2 regions of the Mycetocola zhujimingii genome follow, and region 2 is predicted to be linked to the other one. Evidence: predicted binding sites of a transcription regulator. Region 2 holds the regulator's gene; the other holds the start of a gene.

Region 1 (6,937 bases), 640 kb from region 2:
CGGACCCAACGGGGCAGGAAAGACGACACTGTTCAACCTGCTCACCGGGTTCGACAAGCCGGACAGCGGGACGTGGGTGTTCGATGGAACCCAGCTCAACGGCGTCCCAGCGTTCAAGGTCGCGCGAATGGGCCAGGTCCGCACGTTCCAGCTCACCAAAGCCCTCGGCCTGCTCACCGTGCTCGAGAACATGAAACTCGGCTCACAGAAGCAAAAGGGCGAGGGCATCTTCTCAAGCCTGATCAAGCCGCTGTGGCAGAAGCAGGAGGAGGAGATCGAGGAGCGAGCGCTCGACATCCTCGCGCGGTTCAAACTCGACACCAAGAAGGACGATTTCGCCGCGAGTCTGTCCGGCGGGCAGCGAAAGCTCCTCGAGATGGCGCGCGCGCTCATGAGCGAGCCGAAGCTCGTCATGCTCGATGAGCCGATGGCCGGCGTGAACCCCGCGCTGACCCAGTCGCTGCTCGAGCACATCCTCGACCTCAAGGTCCAGGGAATGAGCGTGCTGTTCGTCGAACACGACATGCAGATGGTTCGGCACATCGCCGACTGGGTCGTCGTGATGGCTGAGGGCAGGGTCGTCGCTGAAGGACCGCCAGACCTCGTCATGCAGAACCCCGCCGTGATCGACGCATACCTCGGTTCTCACCAGGACGTCGACCTCGGTGTTGTCACCGGGCGGATCGCCGGTGAGATCACACCTGAGGTCGAAGAACTGCTCGAGGAGATCGACGCAGAAACCGGCGTCGAGCACAACATCGAACATCCGCGGGCCGCTGGGCCGACGAGAGACGAGGACACCAAGTGACAGCAACAATCGCTCCGGAGGTCGTCGTCAGCGTGGAAAACGTGACGGCGGGATACCTGCCAGGCGTCAACATTCTCAACAGCGCCAACCTCACGGCATCCAAGGGTGAACTCATCGGCATCATTGGCCCGAACGGCGCCGGAAAGTCGACCCTTCTCAAGGCCATCTTCGGCCAGGTCAAGGTCCGTGAGGGGTCCATCCGGCTCAACGGCGACGACATCACCGGGCTCAAGGCCGACAAGCTCGTTGCCCGCGGTGTCGGCTTCGTGCCGCAGACGAACAACGTGTTTCAGAGTCTCACCATCGAAGAGAACCTGCAGATGGGCCTGTTCCAGAAGCCCAAAATCTACGCAGAGCGACTCGAGTTCGTCACCGGGATTTTCGGTGAGCTCGGCAAGCGGCTCAAGCAGCGGGCGGGTTCACTGTCCGGTGGTGAGCGCCAGATGGTCGCGATGTCGCGGGCGTTGATGATGGACCCTGCCGTGCTTCTTCTCGACGAGCCGAGCGCAGGCCTCTCCCCCGTCCGGCAGGACGATGCGTTCATCCGCGTTTCCGACATCAACAAGGCCGGGGTGACCACCATCATGGTCGAGCAGAATGCGCGCCGCTGCCTGCAGATCTGTGACCGTGGTTACGTTCTCGACCAGGGAACCGATGCATACACCGGGACCGGCCGCGAACTGCTGAACGATGACAAGGTGATCGGGCTGTACCTCGGCACGCTCGGCCAGGACGACTGACCCGCACCACCCCGTACGACCGAAACGCCCCGCAGTCCTGCGGGGCGTTTCGTCGTTCCGGGTGCTGGGACGGGGGCGTGCTGGGCAGCGTCGAGGTCGAGGTAGCTGCACTTCCCCGCGGTGGTCGACGTTAACGAACTGCAGGGCCACGGTTTCCCGTGGCCCTGCAGTTTCTGTTTCGGTTACGAACTACTCGGAGATGCGCTCGTAGGTGTTGTCTTCGAGGTACTGGAAGACGCCGATGGTCGCCTCGGTCGGGTCACCGTTCTCGTCGAACGTGACCGGCCCGGAGTTTCCGTCGTAGTCGATCGTCTCGCCCTCGTTGAGCAGCTCGGCACACTCGGTGAACGACGAACACTTGGTACCTTCACCGGAACCACCAGAGACCTCCTGGAGTTCCGCTGCGATGTCCTCGCCATCGGTGGAGCCTGCCGCCATTGCGGCCAGCGCCAGAAGGACGACGGCGTCGTAGGATTCAGCTGCGTAGCTGTAGTCCTTCAGCTCCTCGTTGCCCTCGCCCTGCCAGAACTCCTGCAGGCGATCGGTGAAGTCACCGAGGGACTCGGTGTCGAGACCCGGCAGCGTGCCCTTGGCACCGGTGAGGGTGCCGGCAGGGAAGTCGGCGGAGTAGTCGGCGAGGTTACCGTCGACGAAGTACAGCTTGTCAGACGGGAACCCGGCGAGCGCCGGAACGATCGTCTTGGTCTCCTCGAACGCGATCAGGGCGATTGCGTCGGGGTTGGCAGCCTTGAGTGCGCTGACCTGAGCATCGAACGAGGTGTCGCCCGTGTTGTACGACTGCTGTTCGACGACTTCGCCACCCGCGTTCTCGAACGCCTCTGTCGTGAATTCGGCGAGGCCGGTTCCGTACGAGTCGTTGAGGTAGAGAATGCCGAGGGTTTCGTTGCCGTCTTCAGCGATCAGGTTTCCGAGAACCTCACCCTGCAGCACGTCGCTCGGGGCAGTTCGCCAGAACAGCCCGTTGTCGTCCCACGTTGTGAAGTCCGCAGAGGTGTTGGCCGGCGAGAACTGAATCACGCCTTCGCCCGTCACCTGGTCGATGAAGAGCTTGGTCACACCACTGGCAGCTGCGCCAATGATCGCCGAGACACCCTCCTGAAGAAGTCGCGGCACCTCTGTCGCGTACGCCTTGTTGTCGGTGTCGCCGGAGTCACCGTAGACGACGTCGATCTCGATCCCGAGGTCGGCGTCGTTGATTTCCTTGGCCGCGAGTCCGACTCCTGCTTCTTCGGGCGGGCCGAGGAACGCGAGGTTGCCTGTCTGCGGCAGCTGCGTTCCGATCTTGAGTGTCAGGTCGCCTGCTGGCTGGTCTGAGTCACCGTCGCCGCCACCTGGGCTGCTGCAACCGGTGAGGACCAGCGCGCTGGCTCCGAGGATTGCGAGAGAACCCAGTGTGATCGTGCGCGTGCGTGAGCGGGAGGCCGTAGCCCGGGTGAAGACGCCCATGTTGCTCCTATGCTGTGTCGTGTATCCAACCGACAGCGCTAAATACTGTCGTGGTGCCAACATATTCGAGCAATCGTCACCGAACAATACGTGGGCGTTACATACGTGTAACGGCGACGCAATCGTTACCGTTTTCGGGCATTACAGCTGCTGCGGCGCCCCGGATGCAGCTTTGTTGCGTCGGCGGAGCGATCCGCGCGCACTGATGACCGTGTCCGTCGTCAGCACAACCAGAGCGATCCAGACCAGGATGAAGCCGATCCACCGCTCCACCGGCATGGCCTCGTGGAGGATGAAGACCCCGACGAGGAACTGGATGACCGGGGCGAAGAACTGGATGAAGCCCATGTAGATGAGCGGAAGCCGACGTGACGCGGCGGCGAAGAAGAGCAGCGGCACCGCTGTGATCACGCCGGTACCCACGAGCAGCACCGTGTGGAAGACACTGACCTGCCCAATGGTCAGTCCCGCGGTGGCTCCGACGACAATGAGTTGGACAATGGCGAGCGGCGTGAGCCACGCGGTCTCAAGGGTGAGCCCGGAGACGGCGTCGACGGTCCCCCCAACCCTCTTTTTGATGTAGCCGTAGAGACCGAACGAGAAGGCGAGAATCAGGGCAATCCACGGAACCCCGTGCGCGCCGATGGCAAGCACGAGCACAGCGGCAATACTGATGCCGACCGAGACCCACTGCACGATGCGAAGTTTCTCGCGGAGGAAGAACACGCCGAGAAACACAGTGACTATGGGATTGATGAAGTAGCCAAGCGCCGTTTCGACAACCTGCCCGTTGAGCACTCCGTAAATATACGTCTGCCAGTTGACGAAGATGAGCACTCCCGCGAGACCGAGGGTGAATGACACCCGGGGGTTCCGCGCGAGCAGGAGGAATGGCGCCCAGCCCCGCGTTACCGTCAGAAGGAGCACGCAGAACACCAGCGAGAAGATCACGCGGGCCGCGACAAGCTCAAACGGTCCTGTCGGCGCGAGCAGGAGGAAGTAGAGCGGAAGAACGCCCCAGAGCGTGTATGCGCTGACGGCGAAAATGAGGCCGGGGCGGCTCAGTGGGGCATCGGGAGAGGCCGGTACACCGGTCGTCGCCGCCGCAGGGCCTGCACCGTCTGTCGAACCTGCACTGCCTGCCGGGCCTGCACTATTGGCCGGAACCGGCTCTGGGGTCGTCTGCACCCATCGATGCTACTCCGCACCTGCGGGGCAACCGCCCGTTAAGACGAAGAAGCCCGGACGGTGAGTCACCGTCCGGGCTTCAGTTCGTTTGAGTTATCGAACCACAACCGCGAGCACGTCGCGAGCCGAGAGGACCAGGTAGTCCTGGCCGTCGAACTTGACCTCGGTTCCGCCGTACTTGGAGTAGATCACCTTGTCGCCGACGGCGACGTCGAGCGGTACCCGGTTGCCGTTGTCGTCGATGCGGCCGGGGCCGACAGCCTCGACGACGCCTTCCTGCGGCTTCTCCTTGGCGGTGTCAGGGATGACGAGACCTGAAGCAGTGGTCTGCTCTGCCTCGACCTGCTTGATGACGATGCGATCCTCGAGCGGCTTGATGCTGACCGACACGGTTGACCTCTTTCTAAACTAAGACTTGAGTTAGCACCCTCACATCGAGAGTGCTAATGCCAGTGTAGGGATCCATTGGCACTCTCGCAACGTGAGTGCCAACGCAGTGCGGGCGCACAGCATCCGGCTTGATAAGTTTGCACGATGGAAAGAGCCGAACTCGTTGAACTACTGACGCCGGATGGGCTCACCCTCATCGACCAGGTCGGGGGGTCGGATGCCGACACCGACCCGGTTGGGACCGTGTCACGCCTGCGGGCTGAAGGCCACTCCCCCGCGCTCGTCTCCGCCGTGCTGACCCAGGTCAGGCTCAGGCGGAAAGCGGTCGGGAAGTTCGGCGAGTTCGCGTCGCGGATGCTCTTCACCGAAGCCGGCCTCGAACAGGCCACCCGATTGCGCGTCGCGGCACTCCACGCCGGCCGATTCAGCTCGGCAGGACTCACCCGGGTCGCCGACCTGGGCTGCGGAATCGGGGGCGACGCCATGGCGATGGCCGCGATGGACCTCGAGGTCACCGCCGTCGATGCCGACGAAGTGACCGCGACAGTCGCCAGCTACAACCTCGCCCCGTTCCCCACCGCCGACGTGAGGCACTCGAACGCCGAAGACATCGACACGAGCGAATTCGACGGGCTCTATTTCGACCCGGCCAGACGCACCGCCGGTCACTCGAACACCACTCGGCTGACCCGGCCGGAGGATTACAGCCCGTCACTCGACCTGGTTTTCGGCCGCGCCGCAACGCAGCCCGTCGGCGTCAAGCTCGGCCCGGGGTTCGACAGGTCACTCATTCCCGAGAACTGCGAAGCCCAGTGGGTCAGCGTCGATGGGCAGGTCGTCGAGCTCGGCCTGTGGTTCGGCCCCCTCGCGCGCGTCGGGGTGCGCAGGTCAGCGCTCGTGCTTGACGGGGCGGGAACCCACGAACTGACCGCACCCGCGGACAGCGAGGATGTCGCCGTGCGGGAACCTGGCGAATTTCTCTACGAACCCGACGGCGCGGTTATCCGGGCCAGGCTTATCGGTGACGTTGCACGCGAAATCGGTGCGGGGATGCTGAGCCCAGGCATTGCCTATCTCACGGGTGACGCCGAGGTTGCCACCCCATTCGCGGCGGCCTTCCGTGTGATCGAGAGGTTCCCGCTCGATGAGCGAACACTGAAGCGGGAGCTCGCCAAGCGCGATATCGGAACACTCGAGGTGAAAAAGCGAGGCGCAGATATCGATCCGGCGGTCTTCCGCAAGCGGATGGCGCTGCGCGGCAGCAAGAGCGCGACGATTGTGCTCACCCGCGTGAACGGAAAGCACGCCGCGCTCCTCTGCGAACGGATCCCCCGGAACTAACCCGCGCGAGAGTTGCTTCAGAAAAGTTGACGAAGACCCGCCCGCCCCGCAACCCCTCGACACTGTGCGGCGTCCCGTGGTTCGCTGGGATCACACAATCGATCTCACACAGAAGGAGCGCTCATGACAACTGTCAACGCCGATATCGACGTTCACGTCCCGGTGTCAACCGCATACAACCAGTGGACTCAGTTTGAATCTTTTCCGCAGTTCCTGAGCGGCGTCGACGATGTGACGCAGACGAGCGACACCCACACCCACTGGAAGGTGTCGATTGCCGGCATCAAACGCGAGTTCGACGCTGAGATCACCGAGCAGATCCCTGACACCCGCATCGCGTGGACCAGCACAGACGGCGAAGACCACGCCGGTGTTGTTTCGTTCCACCGTCTGAGCGCGGATGAGACACGAATCTCACTGCGGCTCGACTGGTCACCGCAGGGCATCATCGAGAAGGCCGGGGCGCTGCTCCAGGTCGACGACATCCAGATCGGTCACGACCTGAAGAAGTTCAAGAAGCTCATCGAGTCGAACGGATTCGAAACCGGAGCCTGGCGCGGCGAGGTCGACCGCTCCCCGGACGCAACCGGTCGCTGATCACCAGCATCCGTCAGCGGTTGACCGCGACGGACCAACGCCGCAGGCCGGCTGGGCTATCCCTGAGAAACGGGAGCGTCCCAGCCGGTCTGCGGCGTTTTGCATGTGCCGCGGAACACATACTGCGACGGCAGCTTGCGTTCGTGGCTCGTCCAGTCGATAGCGGGTCGACGCTGCTCCGTCGGCACGTAACCGAGGCGGTAGACCGCCATGAGTTCGAGCGAATCGGGCACCTCGAGCAGGTTCTCGATCCTGGCCCACATTCCCGGGACTTCCATCGGGAACGAGACGAACTGGATTCCCATGCCGAGTTCGACGGTGGTCAGCCAGACGTTTTCCATTGCAGCGCCCATGCTGAACACCGAGTAGAACGAGCTCAGCTCGCCGGGGCGGTACTCGGAGCGAT
Region 2 (6,937 bases):
TCCACCGAGGCACTCCCCGGTTACACCGACCCGAAGCCGATGGTCTTCTCGGGTCTGTACCCGATTGACGGCAGCGACTACCCGGTGCTCCGCGACGCACTCGACAAACTCAAGCTCTCCGACGCCTCACTCAACTACGAGCCAGAGACATCCGTTGCCCTCGGCTTCGGCTTCCGCTGCGGGTTCCTCGGACTGCTTCACCTCGAGATCGTCACCGAACGCCTCGAGCGTGAGTTCAACCTCGACCTCATCGCGACAGCACCGAGCGTGACCTACGAGGTCACAACGGATGACAAGAAGACCGTGACCGTCACCAACCCGAGCGAATTCCCCAGCGGAAAGATCGTGTCGGTTGAGGAACCGATGGTGAAGGTCGGCATCCTCGCGCCGAAGGACTACGTCGGCACGATCATGGAACTGTGCCAGGGCCGACGGGGTTCGCTCCTCGGCATGGAGTACTTCGGAGAAGACCGCGTCGAGCTGCGCTACACCATGCCGCTCGGTGAGATCGTGTTCGACTTCTTCGACCACCTCAAGAGCCGCACGCAGGGGTACGCCTCACTGGACTACGAGCCGTCCGGTTCTCAGACCGCCGACCTCGTGAAGGTCGACATCCTGCTGCAGGGCGAGCAGGTCGACGCGTTCAGCGCCATCGTGCACCGCGACAAGGCATACGCCTATGGCCTGCTGATGACGGAACGGCTGAAGAAGCTCATCCCTCGCCAGCAGTTCGAGGTGCCTATCCAGGCCGCAATCGGCGCTCGTATCATTGCGAGGGAGTCGGTGCGGGCCATGCGCAAGGATGTTCTCGCCAAGTGCTACGGCGGCGACATCAGCCGCAAGCGCAAGCTCCTCGAGAAGCAGAAAGAGGGCAAGAAGCGGATGAAGATGGTCGGTCGTGTCGAAGTGCCTCAGGAAGCGTTCATCGCCGCACTGAGCGGTGACACCGAGGTCGCGAAAGAAAAGAAGTAAGTGCGCCGGAGTAACTTTCAAGACCAGCCCGTCGACTATGCCGCGGTCGGCGCTACGCAGGCGCACGACCTCATGCAGTATCCGCCGGAGGGATTCGTGCCCTACGAGGCATCCATTCGCCTGGGCAGTGGAGCTGAACGGTTTGAGGCGGCGTCCACCTCGCTGTTGACCTGGGCTGTGCAGCGTGGCGCCGGTCTTCGCGTCGACGACGTCCAGGCCAGCTCGGGTGAGAGCTACGGCGGAATCCGCTACGCCGAAGACGGATCGCCGCTCGAAGCGATCCATGTCTCCACCGAACAACGATTCGCTGCGGACGGAACGCCATACGTCACGTCGGGCACCACCGCGCGGTTGCACGGCAGGATCGGCTCGCTCACGGTCGATGAGCAGATCAGGGTTGTCTACCTCGTCGAGGAGACCAACGTCGTCGCGTTCGCGTATGGAACCGTCGGTGGCAAGCGCGTGAGCGGTGAAGACGCGTTCCGCATCGAACGCCGCGAGGACGACTCGGTCTGGTTCCAGGTCCGCTCGTTCAAACGGCCGCTCGCACTGCGTTATCGGATCCTCCGGCCGCTGATGGTCCGGCGCCATAAGCGACTGGCGACCGCGTACCTCCGTGCACTCTCGCCGTTGTGGACAGGCCCGGCCAGCTAGGTGATTCGTCACACACCCGGGGCACGATAATGGCCGGACCACTTCCACTCGGTGACCCGGCTCCGCCCGACGGATGCCTTCCGGCATCCGCCGCTGACGGCGCTGGTTCGCGGTCACTCGCGTTCTACCTCCACGTGCCGTTCTGTCGCGTGCGATGTGGCTACTGCGACTTCAACACCTACACGGCGACGGAGCTTCGCGGCGCCAAACAATCCGATTACGCCGACGAGGCGGCCGCCGAGGTCGCGTTCGCCGCGGACGTGCTCGACCGGTCGGGAGTCGCCCGACGTGAGGTGAGCACTGTCTTCTTCGGCGGTGGAACACCGACCCTGCTCCCCGCAGCCGACCTCGTGCGGATGCTCGATGCCGTTCGCACCCACCACGGCATTGCGCCTGGTGCGGAGATCACGACCGAAGCGAACCCGGATTCTGTCGATGCCGACTACCTGCGCCAGCTCGCTGACGCGGGCTTCACTCGCGTGTCGTTCGGCATGCAGTCAGCGGTGCCGCGAGTGCTTGCGACCCTGGAACGGACCCACGACCCGGCGCGGGTGCCCCTCGTCGTCGACTGGGCCAAAGAGGCTGGCCTCCAGGTGAGCGTCGACCTGATCTACGGCACTCCCGGCGAGACCATCGATGACTGGAGCGAGTCAGTGGACGCCGCGCTCGCAACGCAGCCCGATCACATCTCGGCGTACTCACTGATCGTCGAGCAGGGAACCAAGCTCGCCAGGCAGATCAGGTCAGGACTCCTTGCCCTGCCAGATGAGGATCTCCAGGCGGATATGTATGAGCTGATCGACTCCCGGCTGGCCGACGCAGGTTTCTCCTGGTACGAGGTGAGCAACTGGTCGACATCGGCTTCATCGCGCTCACGGCACAACCTGGCCTACTGGCAGAGCCAGGACTGGTGGGGAATCGGGCCCGGCGCACACAGCCATGTCGGCGGGGTGCGCTGGTGGAACGTCAAGCATCCGGCGGCTTACGCTGCCCGGATCGCCGAGGGCGTGTCGCCGGCTGTTGGCCGGGAAACACTCGACCCAGAGGCCCGCGAGCTGGAGCGCGTTCTCCTCGGCGCCAGGATCCGTGAGGGCATCGCCGTCAAGTCCCTCCCGAGCGAGGCTCGCGTCGCCGTGGCGGGACTGATCGCCGATGACCTGGTTAACGCCAAAGCCGCCCTCGCTGGGACAGTCGAATTGACCCTGCGGGGGCGGCTCCTGGCCGATGTTGTCGTTCGGCGGTTGACCGCCTGACGAGTGGTTGCTACTTCACCATGCGGATTGCGAAGAAGTAACGGTACGCCTCACCGTTATTGACCTTCACGCCGCCGATGATGCCGAAGATGATGCCGACAACGCCGACGATCCACGCGAGCGGGAACAGCAGCAGCCCGATCAGCACGACGGTGAGCAGGGTGCCGAGGATGTACAGGCCGATGACGAAGATGGTCACCGTGAGCTGGAAGTTCAGCGCTTCCTTGGCCTCCTGGCGGGCGAACGGTCCGCGGTCCTTGAAGACCAGGTAGATCACCAGCGGAGCGATCCAGCCGGCGGTTCCCGCACCGAGGAAGGCTCCGAGTGCGCCACCGAAGTGAGCCAGTGACGCCCACAGCTTGTCATCGGACTGGGTCAGCGGAGTCGGGCCGTACTGCTGCTGCCCGTACTGCTGCTGGCCGTATGGCTGCTGCGGAGCACCATACGGCGGCTGCTGGGGCGCACCATACGGGGCCTGCTGCGGCGCGCCATACGGCTGCTGCGGTGGAACCGGCCCGCCCTGATAGCTGGGTGGCACCTGTCCGCCATCCTGGCCAGGTCCTTGCGACGGATCGGGCTGGGAGGGCGTGTTGGGGTCGGTCATGGAATGGCCTTTCGATGAGGGAGACGCTGGGTATCAGCCGCGTCGACGAACGTCCGCGGGGGTGTGCGCCTTGTGGTACCCAAGGTACTGCCGTTGGCCCCATACAGGCAACGCTGAGTGCAATTACGACGCGGCGTGTCTCCGCGCTAGAATTAGCACTCAGGAGTATGGAGTGCCAACCCCAACTCCGTGCGCGGCATCCGCGTGTCAGTGTTCACAATCAGCGCCCCGAATCAACGCCCGAAACCAGTAAGGAGAAGACGGACATGGTCTCCGAACGAAGCCTCGAAGTGCTTCGCGTCATCGTCGAGGATTACGTCGCAAGCCGTGAGCCCGTCGGTTCGAAGGGGATCGTCGATCGTCACTCGTTCGGTGTGAGCGCCGCCACGATTCGCAACGACATGGCGCAGCTCGAAGAGGAAGACCTCATTAGCGCGCCGCACACGTCGTCCGGGCGTATCCCCACAGACAAGGGCTACCGGCTTTTCGTCGACCAGCTCGTCGAGCGACGGCCGCTGTCCGCCGCTCAGAAGCAGGCGATCGAGGCGTTCCTCGGCCAGTCGGTCGACCTCGACGATGTGCTCGTCCGCACGGTCAGACTGCTGTCGCAGATCACCAACCAGGTCGCTATCGTCCAGTACCCGTCGTTCGCCCGCGCAACGGTCAGGCACGTCGAGATCGTGGCCCTGAGCGACCACAGGCTGCTGACCGTGCTGATCACAGACACCGGTCGCGTCGAGCAGAGGGTCGTGGAGGTCCGTGGTCCTGTCGAACAGGAGCTGCTCGAGGCCATCAAGACCCGTGTGAACGCGTCACTCGTCGGACTCGGGGTCGAGGAGGCGACGTCAACGCTCGACTCGCTCGTCGACTCGAGCCCGCAGGTCGACAAGGAACTGATGGCGCGGATCACGTCGGCGCTGGCTGACCAGTTCGGCGAATACCGCCACGATAAGCTGATCATGGCCGGCGCCGCGAACCTCGCCAGAACCGAAGACGATTTCTCCGGGAGTATCTACCCGGTGCTCGAGGCGCTGGAGCAGCAGGTGGTTCTGCTGCGGCTGTTCAGCGAGATGGACACGGATGCCAACGGTGTCTCCGCGAGCATTGGCCGTGAGAACGCGTCGTTCGGTCTCGGTGAAACATCAATCATCACGAGCAACTATCGTTCCTCTGCTGGCGAACTTGCCAGGCTCGGGGTCCTCGGACCAACGAGAATGGACTATTCGAACAACCTTGCCGCCGTTCGCGCTGTGGCCCGCTACCTCTCGCGCCAGATCGGCGAGAACTAGTCATACTTCCGCGCGGCTCGGCGCGAAATACCCAGGAAGCTCGTCGAGCAAATGTGCTTCCCAGACAACGAAAGGCCATGAGTGGCTGACCACTACGAAGTACTCGGAGTGTCCCGCGAGGCGACAACCGACGAGATCAAAAAGGCTTACCGCAGGCTCGCACGAGAACTGCACCCAGACGTTAACCCCGGGGCGGATGCCTCCGAGCGGTTCAAGCAGGTCACGCACGCCTACGACGTGCTCAGCGACGCCAAGCAGCGCCAGCAGTACGACATGGGTGGATCCGGCCAGGGAGCGGCCGGTGGCTTCGGTGGATTCGGCGACATCTTCGACACCTTCTTCGGCGGGCAAACCCAGCAGCGTGGGCCCAAGTCCCGCCGCGAACGGGGCCAGGACGCGCTGCTGCGCGTGGAGATCGACCTCGACGAGGTCATCTTCGGCACGCACCGCGACCTCGAGGTCGACACCGCAGTGCTGTGTGAGACCTGCCAGGGCTCGTGCTGCCAGCCGGGAACCTCTCCGATCACCTGTGACATCTGCCACGGCTCCGGCCAGATCCAGCGCGCCGTTCGGTCCCTCCTCGGCAACGTCATGACGTCGAGCCCCTGCGGAAGCTGCCGTGGCTACGGAACGATCATCGTTTCGCCGTGCGTCACCTGCCAGGGCCAGGGCCGGGTTCGCGCCCGCCGCACGGTGCCCGTCGACATCCCAGCCGGAGTCGACACCGGGCTGCGGTTGCAGATGCCGGGCAGCGGAGAAATCGGCCAGGCCGGTGGACCCCACGGCGACCTGTACCTCGAGATCAAGGTCCGCAACCACGAGATCTTCAGCCGGAACGGCGATGACCTGCTTTGCACGCTCGATGTGCAGATGACGGATGCCATCCTCGGCGTCGAGACCACGATCCACGCGCTCGACGGTGATGTCGACCTCGAGCTCAAGCCCGGAATCCAGAGCTCAGAAGTTCTCACCATCAAGGGTCGCGGGGTGACGAAACTGCGCGGCAACGGCAGGGGTGACCTGCGCATCGGCATCCAGGTCGTCACACCGACCAAGCTCGACCACCGCGAGAAGGAACTCATCAAGGCATTCGCGGCCGGGCGCAAGCAGCAGGCCACCCAGCTGGGTCACTTCCAGCAGGGCCTGTTCTCGAAGCTGCGCGATAAGTTCCTGGGTTAGCGCGTGGCCAACCTGTACCTGAACGAAGCGCTCTCTGAGACGCGGGCCGGGGAGCTCATCGAGCTCTCCGGTCCAGAGGCGAAGCACGTGACGACGGTGAGTCGGGCGAAGGTCGGTGACGACCTTCTTGTCGGCAACGGCAGGGGACTGCGTGCCTGGGGCGTCATCGAGACGATCGAGGCAGGCCGGGTCGGAGTGCGCGTCTCGTCCGTCCGGGAGGATTCGCCATCGACCCCTGGCCTGGTTCTCGTGCAGGCACTCGCCAAGGGCGACCGCGACGAACTGGCGATCCAGGCCGCGACAGAGCTGGGAGTCTCGCGGATCATCCCGTGGGCAGCGGCACGCAGTGTCTCCCGGTGGGAAGGCCAGAAGAAGGAAAAGGGCAGGGCGCGATGGGAAACCATCGTCCGCGAAGCGTCGAAGCAGAGCATCCGTTCGTTCGTTCCGCCCGTTGACGAGATCGTCAGCACGGCCGCACTGGCCGCGCTGGCGGCTGAGCACCGCGTCCTCCTGCTCGAGCCGAGCGCAACCGACAAACTCTCCGACTTCGACCCGGCGTCTGATGGACCTCGCGGGGACATTGTTCTCGTCGTCGGTCCTGAGGGCGGAATCAGCAAGGAAGAACTCGCGACGCTGACCGCCGCGGGCGCCCGGGCTGTGCGGCTCGGAGAGACAGTTCTGCGAACGTCGTCCGCCGGACCGGCGGCACTCGCCGTCCTCAACGTTGCCCTCGGGCGCTGGTGACCTGTCAAGCCGGTCCACAACCGGCTCCCGGTTCGTAGGATAGAACCATGTCCGATACTGAGCGAAGCATTTTCAGCCGCATCATCGCGCGCGAAATCCCGGCAACGATCGTCGCGGAGACCGATACCCTGATCGCCATCGAGGACATCGCGCCGCAGGCGCCTGTCCACCTGCTCGTCGTTCCGAAGACGGAGAGCTACCGGAACGTGGCAGAACTCGCCGCGGGCGACCCCGGCCTGATG

What was found. The regulator HrcA, encoded in region 2, represses chaperone genes, less so after heat shock. The targets are predictions, from matches to a motif close to TTNGCACTCGNNNNNNNCGAGTGCNAA.
Region 1: a site for HrcA is predicted at 4,669-4,695, ahead of groES (co-chaperone GroES). Genes of this name have one in related genera too.

What each region holds. Positions count from the first base shown of each region.
Region 1 is NZ_CP026949.1:2,369,279-2,376,215, forward strand. It holds gene C3E77_RS11305 (ABC transporter ATP-binding protein) at 1-808, shown strand, start outside; gene C3E77_RS11310 (ABC transporter ATP-binding protein) at 805-1,548, shown strand; gene C3E77_RS11315 (ABC transporter substrate-binding protein) at 1,738-3,015, opposite strand; gene rarD (EamA family transporter RarD) at 3,157-4,080, opposite strand; gene groES (co-chaperone GroES) at 4,297-4,593, opposite strand; gene C3E77_RS11330 (class I SAM-dependent methyltransferase) at 4,738-5,934, shown strand; gene C3E77_RS11335 (SRPBCC family protein) at 6,058-6,531, shown strand; gene C3E77_RS11340 (nitroreductase family protein) at 6,588-6,937, opposite strand, start outside.
Region 2 is NZ_CP026949.1:1,725,746-1,732,682, reverse strand. It holds gene lepA (translation elongation factor 4) at 1-972, shown strand, start outside; gene C3E77_RS08250 (DUF1990 domain-containing protein) at 973-1,626, shown strand; gene hemW (radical SAM family heme chaperone HemW) at 1,656-2,879, shown strand; gene C3E77_RS08240 (DUF4870 domain-containing protein) at 2,890-3,483, opposite strand; gene hrcA (heat-inducible transcriptional repressor HrcA) at 3,750-4,772, shown strand; gene dnaJ (molecular chaperone DnaJ) at 4,854-5,951, shown strand; gene C3E77_RS08225 (16S rRNA (uracil(1498)-N(3))-methyltransferase) at 5,955-6,695, shown strand; gene C3E77_RS08220 (histidine triad nucleotide-binding protein) at 6,743-6,937, shown strand, end outside.